2 regions of the Nonomuraea sp. NPDC052116 genome follow, and region 2 is predicted to be linked to the other one. Evidence: riboswitches for the same ligand, from Rfam matches in the RefSeq annotation. Region 2 holds a riboswitch; the other holds the start of a gene.
The links. A riboswitch is a leader RNA that binds a small molecule or an ion and turns the genes downstream of it on or off. The one in region 2 is predicted to bind S-adenosylmethionine.
Positions count from the first base shown of each region.

Region 1 (9,164 bases), on a different contig from region 2:
CGGTTGGCGCCGTGCACGCCGGTGCAGGCCACCTCGCCGCACGCGTACAGGCCCTCGATCGAGGTACGGCCGCGCAGGTCCGTCATGACGCCGCCGCTCGCGTAATGGGCGGCCGGGGCCACGGGGATCGGCTCGGTGACCGGGTCGATGCCGTGCTCGCGGCAGACGGCGTAGATCGTGGGGAAGCGGGTCTCCCACTTCTCGCGGCCGAAGTGGCGGCCGTCGAGGTACATGTGGTCGCGGCCCGTCTCGCGTATCCTCCGCATGATCGCCTTGGCCACGATGTCGCGCGGCGCCAGGTCGGCCAGTTCGTGCGCGCCCTGCATGAACCTGACACCCTCGTGGTCGACCAGGTAGGCGCCCTCGCCCCTGACCGCCTCCGAGATCAGCGGCTGCTGCCCCGTCGAGCCCTCGCCGAGCCACAGCACGGTCGGATGGAACTGGACGAACTCGATGTCGCGCACCACGGCCCCGGCCCGCAGCGCGAGCGCGACCCCGTCGCCGGTGGAGACGGCGGGGTTGGTGGTGGCCGAGTAGACCTGGCCCATGCCGCCGGTGGCCAGCACCACCGCCCTGGCGCGCACCGCGCCCACCCCGTCGCGGGCGCCCTCGCCCATGACGTGCAGCGTCACTCCCCTGGCCCGGCCCTTCGCGTCCTTGAGCAGGTCGAGCACCAGCGCGTGCTCGATCACCTCGATCTCCGCGGCGCGCACGGCCTCGACGAGCGCCCGCTGCACCTCGGCTCCCGTGGCGTCGCCGCCCGCGTGCACGATCCGGTCGCGCCGGTGCCCGCCTTCCCTGGTGAGCTGGAGCTCCCCGTCGGGGGTGCGGTCGAAACGGGCGCCGCGGCCGATGAGCCGCCGCAGCGCGCCGGGCCCCTCCGTGACGAGCGTGCGCACCGCCCGCGCGTCGCACAGCCCGACGCCGGCGATCAACGTGTCGTTCAGGTGCTCGTCAGGGGTGTCGCGGGGGTCGAGCACGGCCGCGATGCCGCCCTGGGCCCACCGGGTGGAGCCCGCCGACAGCACGTCCTTGGTGACGACCAGCACCTTGGCGGACGGTTCCAGCTCCGCGTGGCGCAGGGCCACGGTCAGGCCCGCGACGCCGGAGCCGATGACGACCACGTCCGCCTCGACGGTCCAGCCGGCCGCGGGCGCGGTCAGCCGCAGGGGAATCGCCGGTGCACTCATCAGGGGTCTCCTCACTGAGGGATTTCGTCAATATGACGATAACGCCTCGTGCGGAGTGAGATGTCAGCGGCCCTCTGTTTTCCGGATGAAGGCCTCGTACTCGGCGAACGGCTCCAGCCCCACGGCCGCGCGGCGCTCGTCGAGCAGGCCGGGGTCCTCGATCGGCATGGGCTCCAGACCGCCTACGCCGTCGTGGAACTGCGTCCCGTAGAGCTGGGGACGGCCCGAGCGGACGCGTACCCGGTCCTCCAGGTACGCGAAGTCGCGCGGTGAGGCCTCCTCGCGCTCGACCGCGTCGGCCATCCCCTCATGGAAGACCCGCTGCGCCCGATGGGAGGTGGCGTGCTGGGCCGGCAGCCAGGCCGCCCGCGCGGCCCGGTGCCCGACCTGCGAGACCAGCGGCGCGCCGGAGCAACTCGTCCCGCAGCTCCTCGTCGGTCATGACCCGACGGTAATCCGCCTCAGGCGGGATTCAAGGTGAGGGTGACGTTGTCGATCAACCGGGTGGTGCCCACCGTGGCGGCGACCGCGAGCACGGCCATCCCCGCGTACGACTCGTCCACCTCGGCGAACGTCGCCGGATCGACCAGCGCCAGATAGTCGGTCGTGAGCCGGGGCCCGGCCGCGTCCAGCACCTCCTGGGCCACCGTGCGGACCCGGGCCGGGGTGAGCTCGGCCGCGCCCGCCCGCAGCGCGCGGGAGAGCGCCAGCGCCACCTGGCGGTCGTCGTCGGACAGGTAGCGGTTGCGGCTCGACAGGGCCAGGCCGTCGGGCTCGCGTACGGTCGGCGCCCCCAGGATCTCGATGGGCAGGTCGAGGTCGGCGACCATGCGGCGGATGAGGGCGAGCTGCTGGGCGTCCTTCTGCCCGAAGACCGCCAGGTCGGGCTGGACCAGGTTGAACAGCTTGAGCACGACCGTCAGCACGCCGTCGAAGTGGCCTGGCCGGAAGGCGCCCTCGACGATCGAGCCCATGTGGCCCGCGGAGACGCTCACCTGGCGGTCGGACGCGTACATCTCCGCGGCGTCCGGATGGAAGACGACGTCCACGCCCTCGGCCCGGCACACGTCCAGGTCGGCGTCGAATGTACGGGGATAGCGCGAAAAATCCTCGCTTGGGCCGAATTGCAGGGGGTTGACGAAGATGCTGACCACGACCTGATCGGCGCGGACGCGGGCCTGCCTGATCAGCGACCTGTGCCCCTCGTGCAGCGCACCCATGGTTGGCACCAGAGCCACCGCACCACCCCGACGCGCCTTGACCAGGTCTTCCCGGCCCCTGGCAACGATCAGCTCCATAAGATGCCCCTTACCGTCAGGTCCATATATTGCCCCCCAGCGCGTCGAGGAGCCGCTCCGCCTCCTCCGGTTTGAGCAGCCCCGCGGCCAGCGCGCGGTCGGCCGTGAGGCGGGCCAGCGCGATGTAGGCGTCCGCCGCCTCGGGTGCCGCCAGGATCAGCGCGTCCACGTGCCTGCGCACGGTGCCGGCGTCGCCGCGGACGACCGGGCCGGTCAGCCCCGTGATGCCCAGCCGCAGCACGTTGTCGAGCGCGGCCCCGAGCAGCGGGCCCAGCATCCGCCCCGGGTGCTCGACGCCGATGCGCCCCAGCAGCTCCTGCGACTCGGCGATGAGGGTGACCATGTGGTTGGCGGCCCCGGCCAGCGCCGCGTGGTAGAGCGCGCGGTCGGCGTCGGCGATCCAGACCGGCTCGCCGCCCATCTCGATCACCAGGGCCTCGGCGATCGGCCGCAGCACGTCGGGGGCGGTCACGCCGTACGAGATGCCGGTGAGCTTGTTGAGGTCGTCGTCCCTGCCCGTGAAGGTCATCACCGGGTGCAGCGCGAGCGGCAGCGCGCCGGCCTTGGCCGCCGGCTCCAGCACGGACAGCCCGTACGCCCCGCTGGTGTGGACCAGCAGCTTGCCGTGGAGGTCGGCGCCCGTCGTGGCCAGCCCGTTGACGAGGTCGGGCAGCGCGTCGTCGGGCACGGTGAGCAGGATGAGCTGGGCCTGCGCGACCACCTCGTCGGGCCTGGACGGCTTGACGCCGAGCCGGTCGGCCGCCCATCGCTGTGAATTGTCCGAAACGCCGCTCGCGGCCGCGATCCGGTGGCCCGCCTGAGCCAGTGCGGCACCGAGGGCCGAGCCGACCTTGCCCGCCCCGAGTACGCCGACAGTCAGCCGTGCCGGGCGATCCCCTGCGTCCATGACGTCACACCCCTGTCGACCTGCTGATGAGAAGCCTGCCGGCCGGACTGCCGGCCTGGCCTCAACCAGGCACGACGAGCAGGACTCCGGTCCGACGAGCAGGCTTCTGTTGTGGCACTGCCGACCAGCGTAACGGCCTCTCAAGGGCTGCGGACTGTCGGGCGCGTCTCGCGACTCGCCCGAGGGCTCCTACGTGACCGCGGTTTTGCCGTCCGTTGAGTTAACGACAAAAGCGACAAGGGCATACAAAACGTGCACCCCCTGTCGGAAGAGATGAGGAGAGGGGTTTCATCGCATGGCAGCGGGCGCCGAGTCCCCTCATCCAGGACCCGACGCCCGCAGGATGTGACCTCTTGGAGGTGCGACCGGCCGGCCGCTCGCCGACCGACCAGCCGGAGTCGGAGCCCGGGCCGGACGAGTGCCGGCCCGGGCTCTCTCTTCTTTCAGTGGTGGCTCGGCACGTAGGCGGTGGCACCGCCCTGGCAGCCGGCGAACGCGGCGCCGATGACGGCCACGGCGTTGCCACAGATGTTGATCGGGATCGCGATCGGAAGGTGCAGCTGGTTGCCGCCGAGCACACTGCCGTTGCCGCTGGTCGTGTCGGCCTGCGCCGGGGCCGCGAGCGACAGCATGGCGACGGCTCCTGTGACGACCATGACCTTCTTCAGCACGAGGGCTCCTCTCGGTTTCGCGGCCTGGGGCCGCTGGTGCTTGCTCGGGAGCGGTCGGTCGCGCCAAATGAGGGTGACGCAGAGCGAACGCTCGATGACATTAGGTAAACGTACCGCAAGTCGGCGACAATGAGTAGCCAAATGATGACGATGCGTGTCACCCGAAAGTCATGAGATAGTCCTGACATGTGGCTCACCTGGCGCGCCGCAATGGAGCGCGCGCTGTACGGCGAGGAGGGCTTCTACCTTCGCGAACGCCCTTCAGGCCACTTCCGGACCTCGGTCAGCGCCTCCCCGGCGTTCGCCGACGCGGTGCTGGCGTTGCTGTCGGAGGTGGACGCCGAGCTCGGCGGTCCTGACGTGCTCGACCTGGTCGACATCGGCGCGGGCGAGGGCATGCTGGTCGCCCAGGTGCTGGAGGCCGCCGAGCCCGCGCTGCGCGACCGGCTCCGCGTCACCGCCGTCGACCTCTCCCCCAGGCCGGACGGCCTGCCCGAGCGGATCGCCTGGCGGCCGAGCGTGCCCACCGGCATCACGGGCCTGGCCATCGCCAACGAGTGGCTCGACAACGTGCCGCTCGACGTGGTGGAGCAGACCTCCGCCGGGCCACGCCTCATCATGGTGAACGTCCGCACCGGCGAGGAGCGCCTCGGCGGCCCGCCGCGACCGGACGACTGCGCCTGGCTCGACCGGTGGTGGCCGCTGACCCGGGTGGGCTCGCGCGCGGAGATCGGCCGCCCCCGCGACGAGGCGTGGGCCTCCGTCCTGGGACGCCTCACAAGGGGCCGAGCGATTGCCGTGGATTATGCACACCCTGTGGATAACCGGCCGCTCTGTGGCACGTTGACCGGTTACCGCGACGGCGCGGTCGTTGCCCCGATCCCCGATGGGACCTGCGATATCACGGCTCATGTCGCGCTTGACGCGTGCGCCGAGGCCGGGCGCCGGGCCGGCGCGATATCCACAGCCTTGTCCACACAGCGCGACGCGCTGAGGGCTTTGGGGATCACCGGCACCAGGCCCCCGATCGACCTGGCCCGCACCGAGCCGCGCGCTTACATCCGGGCGCTGGCCAGGGCGTCGGAGGAGGGTGAGCTGATCGACCCGGCGGGGCTCGGCGGGTTCGGCTGGCTCAGCCAGCGGCGGTGACCTCCAGCGACCGCAGCCCCCTGATGATGTAGCCGGGCTTCCAGCTCGGCTCCTCCCGCAGCTCGAGCTTGGCCGCCCGGTCCAGGAGCGCGCCGTACGACTCGATGAGCTCGATGCGGGCCAGCGGTGCGCCCAGGCAGAAGTGGATCCCGGCCCCGAACGAGATGTGCGGATTGTCGGCCCGCCCCACGTCGAGCCGGTCCGGGTCCTCGAAGACCGCCGGGTCGCGGTTGGCCGAGCCGAACAGCAACGCCACCTCCGACCCGCGCGGGATCTCCACCCCGTGCACCTCGATGTCCTCCAGCACCCAGCGTTCGAACATCTGCAGCGGCGTGTCCCAGCGCATCACCTCCTCGACCGCCGTGGGCAGCAACGAGCGGTCCTCGCGCAGCCGGGCCAGTTCGGAGGGGTTGCGGAACAGGGACCACCAGCCGTTGCCCGTCACGTTCACGGTGGCCTCGTGGCCGGCGTTGAGCAGCAGCACGCACGTGCCGACCAGCTCGTCCTCGGTCAGCTCGTCGATCTGCGCCAGCGCGCTGATCAGGTCGTCGCCGGGAGCCCGGCGGCGCTCCGCGGCCAGGGTCTTGAGGTAGTCGGCGAACTCCGACGCCGCCCGTACCGCCGTGTGCTGGGCCTCGAGGCTCGGGTTGAGCTCGTACATGCCGCAGATCTCCGCCGACCAGGGGCGCAGCAGGTGACGGTCGGCGTGGGGGATGCCGAGCATCTCCGCGATCACCGTCACCGGGAGCGGCTCGGCGACCTCGGCGAGCAGGTCGCCGCCGCCCTTCTCCACGAACGCGTCCACCAGGCCCGCGGCGATGGCGCGCACCCGGGGACGCAGCGACTCGACCATGCGCGGCGTGAACGCCTTGGAGACCAGCCGGCGCAGCCTGGTGTGCACCGGCGGCTCCACGTCGAGCATGCCCGCCCTGATCACCCGCCAGAACGGCTCCTGGAACTCCGGCTCCGCCGGCCTCCCGAACTCCTCGTTGGTGGCCACGTGGAGGTGGGACCGCCCCAGGCGGCGGTCCCTGAGCAGGGCGTTCACGTCGGCATGACGTGAGATCAGCCACTGGTTCGTCGGCTCGAAGTAGCTGACCGGCGCCTCGCGCCTCAGCTCGTCGTACACCCGGTACGGGTGCGCCACGAAATCCGGATCCCAAGGGTCAAATCGCACTATTTCATCTTAAGGAGTGGGGTCCTCCTGTGGCGCCGTCCGCTTGCTCCGCATCCGGATGTTCAGCAGCTCGACGATCAGCGAGAACGCCATCGCGAAGTAGATGTAGCCCTTGGGGATGTGCTGGCCGAAGCCCTCGGCGATGAGCACCACGCCGATCAGCACGAGGAACGACAGCGCCAGCATCTTGATGCTCGGGTGCCGGTCCACGAACCTGCTGATCGGTCCCGAGGCGAACAGCATCACCAGCACCGCCACCACGACCGCCGCGATCATCACGCCGAGCGTGTCGACCATGCCGACGGCGGTGATGACGGAGTCGAGCGAGAACACGATGTCCAGCACCATGATTTGGATGATCACCGAGGCGAAGGAGGCGGCCGCGGCCTTCTTGCCGTCCTTGCCCACGGGGCCGTCCATGCTGTGGCCGATCTCGGTGACACTCTTGCCCAGCAGGAACAGGCCGCCGAGCAGCAGGATCAGGTCGCGTCCCGATATTTGGTGACCGAAGACGGCGAACAGCGGCTCGGTGAGCTGCACCACCCACGACAGGGCGAGCAGCAGGAGCAGCCTGGTGATCAGGGCCGCTCCCAGACCCAGCACCCGGGCTCTGTCCCGTTGTTCGGGAGGTAGTTTCCCGGCCAGGATGGAGATGAAGATGATGTTGTCGATCCCCAGCACGATCTCCAGGGCGACCAGGGTGAAGAAACCGATCCAGATCTGCGGGTCGGTCACCCAGTCCAACATTTACGCACCTCCATGACATGAGCGGGATTTCCGGTAGCAACGAGTCAGCCGCCGGATAAGTTCACCGACTTGCGATCGATGGAGGGGATTGGGTTATAGTCTCCGCCGTAGGTCATGAGTGCCAGCGACAAGCCCCGGCTAGCTGGCCGGCAACCCTCGCGTCCGCGGCGGGGTGCCCCGGGTGAAGACCTGGTCCGTCACGAAGTGTGGCGGGCAAGCGCGGGCTCCGTGGCTGCTTCCAGGGGTCCGATGACCCTGAGGGAGATGTGCCGTGTCCACGTTGACGATCTTCAGCTCCGTCCCCGCTCGCGCCGCCGAGGCCGAGGCCGTTCCGGTCGCCACGGGCAGGCCGATCCCCGCCGTGCTCGGTGCCGATCTCGAGGTGCCGGTCAAGGGCGGCAGGCTCGTCGGCTACGCCAACCTCGACTACGCCGCCAGCGCCCCCTGTCTCGAGCCGGTCAGCGCCGCCGTCACCGCCGCGCTCCCGGCCTACTCCAGCGTCCACCGGGGCGCGGGCTACGCCTCGCAGCTCACCACCGCCCGCTATGAGCAGGCCCGCCACACGGTGCGGGCGTTCGTCGGGGCCCGCCCGGACGACGCCGTGATCTTCACCCGCAACACCACCGACGCCACGAACCTCCTGGCCCGCTGCCTGCCCGCCGGCACCACCACCGTGGTCTTCGACACCGAGCACCACGCCTCTCTCCTCCCCTGGGAGAAGTCCGTACGGCTGGCGCCGCCCGCCTTCCCCGGCGAGGCCGTCCGCGCCGCCGACGCGGCCCTGGCCGGCATCGACGGCCCCAAGCTGCTCGTGGTCACCGCCGCCTCCAACGTCACCGGCGAGCTCTGGCCCATCGCCGCCCTGGCCCACGTCGCGCACCGGCACGGCGCCCGCATCCTGGTGGACGCCGCCCAGCTCGTACCGCACCGGCGGCTCAACCTGACCGCGCTCGACCTGGACTACGTGGCCTTCTCCGGGCACAAGCTGTACGCGCCGTTCGGCGCCGGGGTGCTGGTCGGGCGGCGGGACTGGCTCGCGGACGGCGACCCGTACCTCAAGGGCGGCGGCGCGGTGCGCTCCGTGGGCGACGACACCGAGTGGCACGACGACCCGGAGCCGCGGCACGAGGCGGGCACCCCGAACGTGCTGGGCGCCATCGCCCTGGCCGCCGCCTGCGACGCGCTCACGGCCACCGGCTGGACCGCGCTGGTGCGGGAGGAGGAGCGGCTGATCGCGCGCCTGCGGTCGGGGCTGGCCTCGATCGAGGGCGTACGGGAGCTGTCGCTGTGGGGGGATGACCACCCGCGCGTCGGCATCGTGTCGTTCACCGTGGCCGGCTACTCGGCCCGCGAGGTGGCCGAGGTGCTGTCCGGCGAGTACGGCATCGGGGTGCGCGACGGCAAGTTCTGCGCGCACCCGTTCGTCCGGCATCTTCTCGGAGAGGCCGACGGCGGGTGTGAGGACGGCACCGCTTCCGCGGTGCGGGCCTCCATCGGCATCGGCTCCACGCAGGAGCACGTGGACCGGCTGGTCGAGGCCGTGCGGGACCTCGTGAATCGCTGAGTCGGCCGCTAGACGGCGTCGGAGCGGTTCGGCGGCTTGCGGTGCGGCGGCGGCTCGTCGGAGACCAGGGCGTCGATGTCCCTCATGTCGTCGTCGTTGACCACGCCGGCCCGGTGCTCGGTCGGCTGCCTGGGCACCCGAGGCGCCTCGGCGGGCGTCGTGAGGCCGGCGGGCCTGGTCGTGACGTTCGACGGCTCCGGACGCTGTGGCCGCGCGGTGCTTTCCTCCTCGGCGGCCCGGCGTTCCGAGCGCCGGCGGAACATCGCGGCGAAGATCCCGTCGATCCCGATCCGGCCGCCCCCCAGCGCCAGGAACAACAGGGCCAGTGCCCCGAGCGCGCCGGGCAGCTCCCAGCCGCCGGCGCTGGACAGCACCCCGTGCCCCGCGTGCACGTACGTGATGGCGCCCAGCATGTTGATCAGCAACAGCAGCCCCACCAGGCGCACCAGCAGGCCCAGGAT
Region 1 covers NZ_JBFAWA010000007.1:284,817-293,980, forward strand. The annotation lists gene AB0L65_RS16095 (L-aspartate oxidase) at 1-1,190, opposite strand, end outside; gene AB0L65_RS16100 (DUF6624 domain-containing protein) at 1,254-1,589, opposite strand; gene panC (pantoate--beta-alanine ligase) at 1,652-2,488, opposite strand; gene AB0L65_RS16110 (DUF2520 domain-containing protein) at 2,505-3,395, opposite strand; gene AB0L65_RS16115 (chaplin family protein) at 3,839-4,066, opposite strand; gene AB0L65_RS16120 (SAM-dependent methyltransferase) at 4,253-5,215, shown strand; gene AB0L65_RS16125 (cytochrome P450) at 5,199-6,392, opposite strand; gene AB0L65_RS16130 (TerC family protein) at 6,402-7,139, opposite strand; SAM riboswitch class IV at 7,250-7,365, shown strand; gene AB0L65_RS16135 (aminotransferase class V-fold PLP-dependent enzyme) at 7,492-8,703, shown strand; gene AB0L65_RS16140 (DoxX family protein) at 8,712-9,164, opposite strand, start outside.
Region 1: another riboswitch for S-adenosylmethionine. It lies ahead of AB0L65_RS16135 (aminotransferase class V-fold PLP-dependent enzyme); the one in region 2 lies ahead of thrC (threonine synthase).

Region 2 (9,164 bases):
ACGGGCCGGGGCGGGCGAGGCCGGCGCCGGGCGGGTCCAGACGGGCGGCCTCCCGCAGGGCGAGCAGGGCGTTGGCCACCCCGTGCCCGTAGGAAGGGCTGTGACCGTCGGCCGGCTGCAGCCTGGTGCCGAGCTCGATGGCCGTCCGTACGTGGTAGGGCGACATGTCGGGATACGCGGACTTGATCAGGGCCGCCACGCCCGCCACCATGGCCGCCGCCGAGCTGGTGCCGTCGCTCACCACGTACGAGTCGCGCGCGTCGGCCGTGACGATCTCCGTGCCCGGCGCGACCACCGACAGGTAGTCCTGCCTGTTGGAGAACGCGGCCACCCTGAGCCCCCGGTCCACCGCCCCCACGGCCATCACCCCGGGATAGGCGGCGGGGAAGTTCTTCCTGTTGGCCGTGCCGCCGTCGTTGCCCGAGGAGGCCACCAGCACGGCGCCGCGCGCGATCGCGTACTGGATGGCCTCCTCCTCCGACGGCGAGCCCTCCCACGCGCCGCTGCCGCCGCCCAGCGACATGCTGATCACGTCGGCCCCGTGGTCGACCGCGTACCGGATGCCCTTGGCCAGCGCGTCGCGCCCGCCGGCGCGCTGCTGCTCGCGCAGCGGGTCGCCGTTCTCCAGCGTGACCCGGATGGACAGCACCTTCGCCGCGGGCGCCACCCCGATCACGCCGCCCTTGTGCTCGTCGCCGTGGCCGCGCCCGGCGATCAGGCTGGCCATGGCGGTCCCGTGCCGCCCCCAGAGGCCCTTGGCGGTGCCGGTCAGGTCGGGGCCCTGGATCACGGCGCCCTCCAGGTCGGGGTGGCGGCCGTTCACGCCGGTGTCGAGCACGGCGACGATCACGCCCTCGCCCCTGCTCGACCGCCACGCCTCGGGCAGCCGCATCGCGGCGAGCTGCCACTGTCCCGCCCGGGCGGCCTCGCCCACGTCGTCGGTGGCGCTCGCCGGAACGGTTCCCACCACCAGCGCGGTGACGAGGAAGGCGACGGCGAGCCTGCTCATCGGGTGAGCGTCCGGTGCAACTCGGTGGCGAGCTGCCGCGCCGTGGCGCGCAGCCGGGGCGCGAGGCGGTCACCCGGCTGGTACGGCCGGCCGTCGGCGTACCCGGCGGCCGTCGCCACCACGTAGCGCTCGTCGGACCTGAGCACCACCCCGGTGAAGTACTGCCGCTCGCCGAAGCGCTCGGCCGGCCCCCGGGGAAAGGCCACCGGCCGCACGGTCGCGGGCCGTCCCACGCGGAAGTAGTCGCGTCCGGGCGTGTCGAGCACGGCGATGCCCACGGTGGCGACGAACGTCTGCGTGCTGTCGGCGTACGTGGCGCGCAGGGCCACGCGGCAGCCGCGCCGGACGGCGGCGGGCTGGAACGCCGTCCGGCAGGGCGCCTCGGGGGCGACCCCGGCCAGCTCGTACGTGACCCGCGCCCCCGACGGGCTGACCCCGGGCAGGGTCGCGGGGAAGATCTGCGCGACGGGCCACGCGTGCCAGCGCTCTGACACGGGCGGCTCCGGCGCGGGCCAGATCGCGGACATTATGGAGAGCAGCACGATGGACAGCTGGTACACGTCGACCTCTGGAGGGGAGGGGAGGGACGCCCGCGCGTTGCATTCTGACACGCGCCCGCTGATTCATTCCGACGCTTCGGTAAACAGACCGATACGCGGAGTAATTCCGATCTGTGTGCCTTCGCCCTATGGAGTAGGGGAGAGTCGGACATGTGCGCCAGGTGGGAGCCCCAGCCGCTGCGCTGCGTCACCGGAATTGACCGCGATCGCGATCAGCCCCGCCGAGTCCGCGAACGCCACCAGCTCCCCCGGCGGCACCGCCGCGAACGTCTCCCGGTAGGGCAGCGAGAGCTGCCGCCGGCCCAGCCAGACCCCCAGCGTGTCGCCCACCCGCACGCCCAGCGCGTGCAGGTCCCCGACCGCGATCGAGAGCTGGGTGTTGCCGTAGCGGTCGACCGAGACGACCTCGCCCTCCACCGACCCCTCGCGCAGCAGCGTGGTCGGCGCCGGCAGCGTCACCAGCCTGCCGATCGGCACCTCGGGCCCCAGGTCCGACGGTCTCAGCCCGCCGCACAGCCGCCCCGCGACCGGCGAGAAGACGTCGCGCCCGTGGAAGGTGGGGGAGACCGGCCGCAGGAAGTGCTCCTCGTTGCTGATCGCGTAGGCGGCCTCGGCGCCGCCGCTGGCGTGCACGGCCCACGACAGCAGCCCGTTGTCGGGCCCGATGAACACCCGCCCGCCCGCCTCGACGGCCACCGCCCGCCGGGCGCCGCCCGCGCTGGGATCGACCGCGCCGATATGGATGCCCGCGGGAAGGTACGGAATGGTCTGGGCGAGAATCGCCGCGCCACGCCGTACGTCACCCGAGGGGATCAGGTGGCACACGTCGATCACCCGCGCCTGGGGGGCGATTCCGGCGATCACTCCGTGACACGCCGCCACATAGCCGTCTTCGAGTCCGTAGTCGGTGAGGAGCGTGATTACTGAGGTCACATTTCGTGACTGTACGTCTCTCAATACGTCGTGAACAGCCGCACTTCGCACATTACGATTGGCCACGGGCCGCGTGCGTGCGGAGTCGTCGCACGCACCTTCCCCGAGGAGGACACCATGGGAGCACCGCTCAGCGGTGACAATGCTGCCCAGGAGACGTCCGGCCAACCCCTCTCAGAACGCGATCTCGAACTCCTCGCCTTCGAACGCCAATGGTGGCGCTACGCGGGCGCGAAGGAGCAGGCCATCAAGGAGAGCTTCGGGTTCTCCGCCACGCGCTACTACCAGTTGCTCGGTGAGCTGATCGACCGGCCGGAGGCGCTGGAGCACGATCCCATGCTGGTCAAGCGGCTGCGCAGGTTACGGTCCACCCGTCAGCGTGACCGCGCCGCCAGGAGACTCGGCATGCGTCCCTGACCGGCTGGGTACGGCAGCCGCGTGAGGAACATCCCTGGAATGAAAGCGATCTTGGACGACCCGGCGGGCGCCGTGATCGGGCTCGACTTCGACGGAACCCTGTCGCCGATCGTGCCCGATCCCGCCGAGGCAGTGATCCATCCGAAGGCGCCGGAGGTGCTGGCCGAGCTCGGCGCCCACGTCCTGGCGGTGGCCATCGTGACCGGCCGGCCGCCGGCCACCGCGCTGGAGCTCGGGCCGGGCCTGGCCGACGTGCCCCGGCTGGTCGTGCTCGGGCACTACGGCTTCGAGCGCTGGGAGGCCGGGCAGATCTCCGGGCCCCCGCCGCCTCCGGGCGTGCTCGAGGCCGAGGCCGAGCTGCAACTGCTGCTCGAGTCGCTGGGCCTGCGCGACGTCACCATCGAGGACAAGGGCCGGGCGGTGGCCGTGCACACCAGGCGCAGCTCCGACCCGGAGGGCGCGCTGGCCAGGCTGCGCGAGCCGCTGGCCGAGCTGGCCGGCAAGCGAGGCCTGGTGGTCGAGCCGGGGCGTTTCGTGCTGGAGCTGCGGCCGCCGGGCATGGACAAGGGGCAGGCGCTCAGCCTGTTCCTGGCGGAGCGGGCCGCCAGGTCCGTCATGTTCGTGGGCGACGATCTCGGCGACCTGGCCGCGTTCGAGGCCGTACGCCTCTCGGGGCTGCCCGGCGTGACCGTGTGCAGCGGCTCCGCGGAGGTCACCGAGCTGGCCGAGCGGGCCGACATCGTGGTGGACGGGCCCGACGGCGTCGTCGCGCTGCTGGAGGAGCTTGTGGCGGCTTTCAGCCGTTCGTGATTGAGCTGCAAGTCGCGCTCCCTAGGGTCGGGCGCATGCACAAGCGACACCTCGCCGCCGTGGCCGTGGCCGTGGCCGCGGTCACCCTCCTCGCGACCTCCCTGCCCGCGCACGCCGCGCCCGCCCAGGCGGTCAAGCTGCGCAAGGGCCTGACCCTGTACATCCCGATCAAGTGGGTGGTCCACCGCTTCGGCGACGAGGTCCAGATCGTGACCGGAAAGTGCGGCAAGCCCATGGGCTGGGGGACGCCCGAATGCGACGCCTTCTACGTCCTCGGCCCCTCGTCCATCAAGCGCGGCGCCGAGGGGTTCGGCCCGTACACCGGCAAGCGGCCCTTCTACACGGCGAGCGACGTGCAGCCGTGCCCGTTCAACCGGAAGTGGGGCGAGGCCATCGGCCCGAAGGTCACCAGGGGCCTACGCCAGGTCGGCGCGGGGCACAAGGCCGCCTACAACGCGTGGCAGTCGGAGTGCGTCAAGTATTCGGGCTCGACCACGAAGGTGCTGCTCCGCTTCACGCAGCGCGAGTGGTACCTGCCGCAGAGCAAGATCCTCATCGTGGACCAGTGGAACACGCCGGGGCTGGCCGACACGCTGAAGCACGCCGACTGGACCTGACCGGGCTCAGATCTCGGCCAGCGCGTCGAGCTGGGCCGCGAGCCACTTCTGCGGGGGCAGGGCGGTGGCCGCGGCGTGCAGCTTGTCGCGCCGCATGCGGCGCTCGTCCTCCGGCATGACGAGCGCGGCGTGCAGCGCGGCAGCCGTGCCGCTGATGTCGTACGGGTTCACCACGAGCGCGTGCGGGCCCAGCTCGGCCGCCGCCCCCGCCTCGCGCGAGAGCACGAGCGCGCACCTCGTGGACAGGATCGGGCCCTCCTTGGCGACCAGGTTCATCCCGTCGCGGATGGGGTTGACCAGCAGCACGTCGGCCATCCGGTACGCGGCCAGCGAACGCGGGTAGTCGTCGTTGACGTTGAGGATCAGCGGGTCCCAGTCCTCGGTGCCGTACTCGTCCTCGATCTCCTGCGCGCGGCGCAGCACCGACGCGGTGTATTCGCGGTATTCGGGCAGGTCGTGCCGGCTCGGGTAGGCGAACGCCAGGTGCACCACCTTGCCGTGCCACTCCGGGTGCGCGGCGAGGAACTCGCGGTAGGCCACCAGGCCGCGCACGATGTTCTTCGACAGCTCGGTGCGGTCGATGCGGACGATCAGCCGGCGGTCGCCCACCTGCTCCCTGAGCGCGGTCATGTGCGACTCGACGTCGGGCTCGACGGCGCGCTCCCACAGCGCGTCGCCGTCCACGCCGAGGCTGTGCACGCCGATGCGGGTGGTCCGGCCCTCGTGGGTGACGCTGCGGCCCACGCGGTCGACCTCCGCGCCCAGCAGCGCCTCACAGCAGTCCATGAACGCCTGCGCCCACCTGTCGGCCAGGAACCCGGCGTGATCGGCCCCCAGGATGCCCTCCAGGACCTCTCCGACCACCTCGTCGGGCAGCAGCGAGAAGTATTCGGGGGGCGCCCACGGGGTGTGGCTGAAGTGGGCGATGCGCAGGTCCGGCCGCTCGGCGCGGAGCATCGCCGGGGTCAGCGTCAGGTGGTAGTCCTGCACCATGACGCGGGCGCCGTGGCCGGCCTCCTCGGCCAGCGCCAGCGCGAACGCGCCGTTGTAGTCGCGGTAGGACTCCCACTCGCGCTCGAACCTCGTGCCGAAGTTGGGCGAGTTGGGGATGTCGTAGAGCAGGTGGTTGACGAACCACAGGGTGGAGTTGGCCACGGCGTTGTAGGCGCGGTGGAAGGTGGCGGGCGGGATGTCGAGCATGCGCAGCGGGCCCGTGTCGTAGCCGGCGTGGTCGATCCGGCCGCCGGGCACCAGGCGCACGGCGCTGCGGTCGCCGTCGGACAGCGCCGCGCACACCCACAGCATGCCGTCCTTCCTGGCCACCTCGGACAGTGCCGAAACCAGGCCGCCGCCACCGCGTTTCATGGTCAGCTCGCCGTCGTCCGAGACGGTAAAGGAAACGGGTCCTCTGTTGGAGGCCACCAGGACGCTGTTCATCTACGCTCCCTTCGCCCATAGGATCCCAGCTATGGCGCTTGATGAGCTAACCGAGGAACTCGCCCGCTCGGCCGCAGGAGGAGATCATCGCGCACTTGGCGAGCTCCTGGCGCGGATCGAGCCGGATGTGATGCGGCACTGCGCCCGGATCCTCCCCTATCACCAGGATGCCGAGGAAGCCTCACAGGACACGTTGCTGGCCGTGGCGCGCAACATCGGCCGGTTCGAGGGCCGGGCGCGGTTCAGCACCTGGCTGCACATCGTGACGGCCAACTGCGCGCGCACCACGTACAGGTCGCTCAAACGCCGCGCGGCCGAGCAGACCTCGGACGAGCTGCCCACGCAGAAGCCCGACGTGGCGCGGGTGAGCGTGATCGCGGGCTCCCGGCTCGACCTGCTCGACGCCATGGAGGCGCTGGAGGCCGACAAGCCCGACCTGGCGCAGGCGCTGGTGCTGCGCGACATCGTCCAGCTCGACTACAACGAGGTGGCCGAGCAGCTCGGCATCCCCCTGGGCACCGCCAAGTCGCGCATTCACCAGGCCCGCAAATACGTGCAGGGAGTGCTGGGTGATGATTATCGCTGAGACGCCACGTCTCGCATCTTGAGACGGGTGGCCATTTGGGCCCCATGGACGGGTAGAGTCCTTTTCAACAACTGAATATTGCTCATCCAGAGGGGTGGAGGGACCGGCCCTGCGAAGCCCCGGCAACCCTCCCGGTTTGAGACTCGCGACAGGGCGAGGCCGACCGGGACAAGGTGCCAATTCCGGTCTGCGGTCAAGGTGGCCGCGGGCGAAGATGAGGGAAGGCCTCGCTTCATGTCGCTCGACTTTGGTCCTGCTGTCGGTCTGTCCTGCCGCGAGTGCGGCACGCGTTACCCGCTCGGTCCGAGCTTCGCGTGTCTGGAGTGTTTCGGGCCGCTCGAAGCGGCCTATTCCTTCGGTACGGTGACCCGCTCCGACATCGAGTCGGGTCCCGCCAACATCTGGCGTTACCGGTCGCTGCTCCCGGTGCCGGTTGACGTAGCCAGTAAGCCCAATATGAACCCGGGTTGGACCAAACTGGTCAAGGCCGGAAACCTCGGACGCGCACTCGGTCTCAAGAACCTGTACGTGAAGGACGACTCGGGCAACCCCACCCATTCCTTCAAGGACCGGGTCGTCGCCATCGCCGTCGAGGCGGCGCGTAACTTCGGCTTCCACACCCTTTCCTGCTCCTCTACGGGCAACCTCGCGGGCGCGGTCACCGCGGCGGCGGCGCGCGCCGGGCTCGAGGCGTGCGTGTTCATCCCGGCCAACCTCGAAGCGGCCAAGATCGCCATGGCTCGCGTGTTCGGCGGCAAGCTGATCGGGATCGAAGGCACGTATGACGAGGTCAACCGGTTCTGCTCCGAGCTGATCGGCGACCCGCTGGGTGACAAGTGGGGGTTCGTCAACGTCAACCTGCGGCCCTACTACGCCGAGGGCTCCAAGACGCTCGCGTACGAGATCGCCGAGCAGCTCGGGTGGCGGTTGCCCGAGCAGATCGTCATCCCCATCGCCTCCGGCTCGCAGCTCACCAAGATTGACAAGGGCTTCCGCGAGCTGGTGCAGCTGGGGCTGGTCGAGGACACGCCGTACAAGATCTTCGGGGCGCAGGCGGCCGGGTGCTCGCCGGTCTCCACCGCGTACAAGGCGGGGCACGACGTCGTTCAGCCGGTCAAGCCCGACACCATCGCCAAGTCGCTGGCCATCGGCAACCCGGCCGACGGGCCGTACGTGCTCGACATCGCCCGGCGCACCGGCGGGGCCGTCGAGGACGTCACGGACGCCGAGATCGTGGCCGCGATCAAGCTCCTGGCCTCCACGGAGGGCGTCTTCGCCGAGACCGCGGGAGGGGTGACCGTGGGCGTGCTGAAGAAGCTCGCCGAGAGCGGGCGGCTCGACCCCGAGGCCGAGACCGTGGTCCTCAACACCGGCGACGGGCTCAAGACACTCGACGCGATCAGCGACGACGCCCAGCCCACGGCTGTGATCCGGCCCTCCCTCGACGCGTTCCGCGCGACTGTCTGACAACCAGGAAAGGCGAGTTTAACCATGAGCGTTTCGGTGCGGATTCCCACCATTCTGCGCACCTACACCGGGGGCAACGCCGAAGTCAGTGGCGAGGGCGCGACTCTTCGTGACGTCCTTGCCAAGCTCGACTCGGACTACCCGGGGATCGGCGCGAGAATTCTGGATGAATCGGGCAAGATTCGTCGTTTTGTCAACGTTTACGTTGGGGAAGAGGACGTCCGTTTCGTCGACGGGCTCGACACTCCGGCACCTGAGGGCACTCAGATCTCAATCATCCCGGCGGTTGCCGGCGGCTGAGTGCTATAGATCACACGTGTGGAAGGCGCCCCTAGTGGGCGCCTTCTCCATTTCCAGGGCAAATGAAACGCTGAAGCACCTTCGTTGCGAAGAAATGCGTCGTTTGCAGATTGACTCTGTTGCCAAACCCCGTGCCACAGGTATGGTCGAGGGCGATCGTCTGGCTGATTTTCCCTTAAGTCCGGCGATTACGGGTCTCGCGGAGGAATGGGCGAGATCTGAAAGCCCAGTAAGAGGAGTCGGAAGTGGCGCAGGGCACCGTCAAGTGGTTCAACGCGGACAAGGGCTACGGCTTCATCGCGGTAGACGGTGGTAAGGATGTATTCGTCCATTACTCAGCGATCATGATGGACGGGTACCGATCTCTCGAACAGGGCCAGCGGGTCGAGTTCGAGATCACGCAGGGCCAGAAGGGACCTCAAGCGGAGTCCGTCCGCGCGGTCTGATACACCCCCCTGGTATGCACCGGCGGGGATCGCCCGGCAGCGCAGTCCGTGCGAGCCCGCCACCTTTCTTTCGTCGACTCGGTCACGGCGAGCCGCGCGAGGCGGCTCGCCGTGCGTATGGATCCCGCCACCTGCGGTGGCCTGGACGCGGCTTGTCGCAGGTGCGGGGTCCTGCAGCCGGCGATGGACGGCTCTGCCGTACAGGCTGATATGGGGAGGAAAGGCCCGGTAGGAGGCTTCTCGCTTGCACTCGACAGGGTAGAGTGCTAAACAGTTCGTTGGCACTCTGTGCAGCAGAGTGCCAACACTCGGATCGGGACGATGGGGTCTGCCGAAGGAGATGCTGACCCATGCCGTCGCGGGCGTCGGCTCGGTCCACGACAAGCCACCCTGCATCTGGGAGGTCTAGCCTTATGGCAGCCAAGATGATCGCGTTTGACGAGGACGCCCGGCGCGGTCTCGAGCGCGGTATGAACCAGCTCGCCGACGCCGTCAAGGTGACCTTGGGTCCCAAGGGCCGCAACGTCGTGCTGGAGAAGAAGTGGGGCGCCCCCACGATCACCAACGACGGTGTCTCCATCG
Region 2 covers NZ_JBFAWA010000069.1:23-9,186, reverse strand. The annotation lists gene AB0L65_RS60890 (S8 family serine peptidase) at 1-1,009, opposite strand, end outside; gene AB0L65_RS60885 (hypothetical protein) at 1,006-1,620, opposite strand; gene AB0L65_RS60880 (SAM-dependent chlorinase/fluorinase) at 1,696-2,502, opposite strand; gene AB0L65_RS60875 (DUF3263 domain-containing protein) at 2,620-2,919, shown strand; gene otsB (trehalose-phosphatase) at 2,959-3,729, shown strand; gene AB0L65_RS60865 (hypothetical protein) at 3,765-4,346, shown strand; gene AB0L65_RS60860 (trehalose-6-phosphate synthase) at 4,353-5,783, opposite strand; gene AB0L65_RS60855 (RNA polymerase sigma factor) at 5,815-6,369, shown strand; SAM riboswitch class I at 6,449-6,590, shown strand; gene thrC (threonine synthase) at 6,604-7,836, shown strand; gene AB0L65_RS60845 (MoaD/ThiS family protein) at 7,861-8,136, shown strand; gene AB0L65_RS60840 (cold-shock protein) at 8,382-8,582, shown strand; partial or broken gene AB0L65_RS60835 (TCP-1/cpn60 chaperonin family protein) at 8,996-9,164, shown strand, end outside.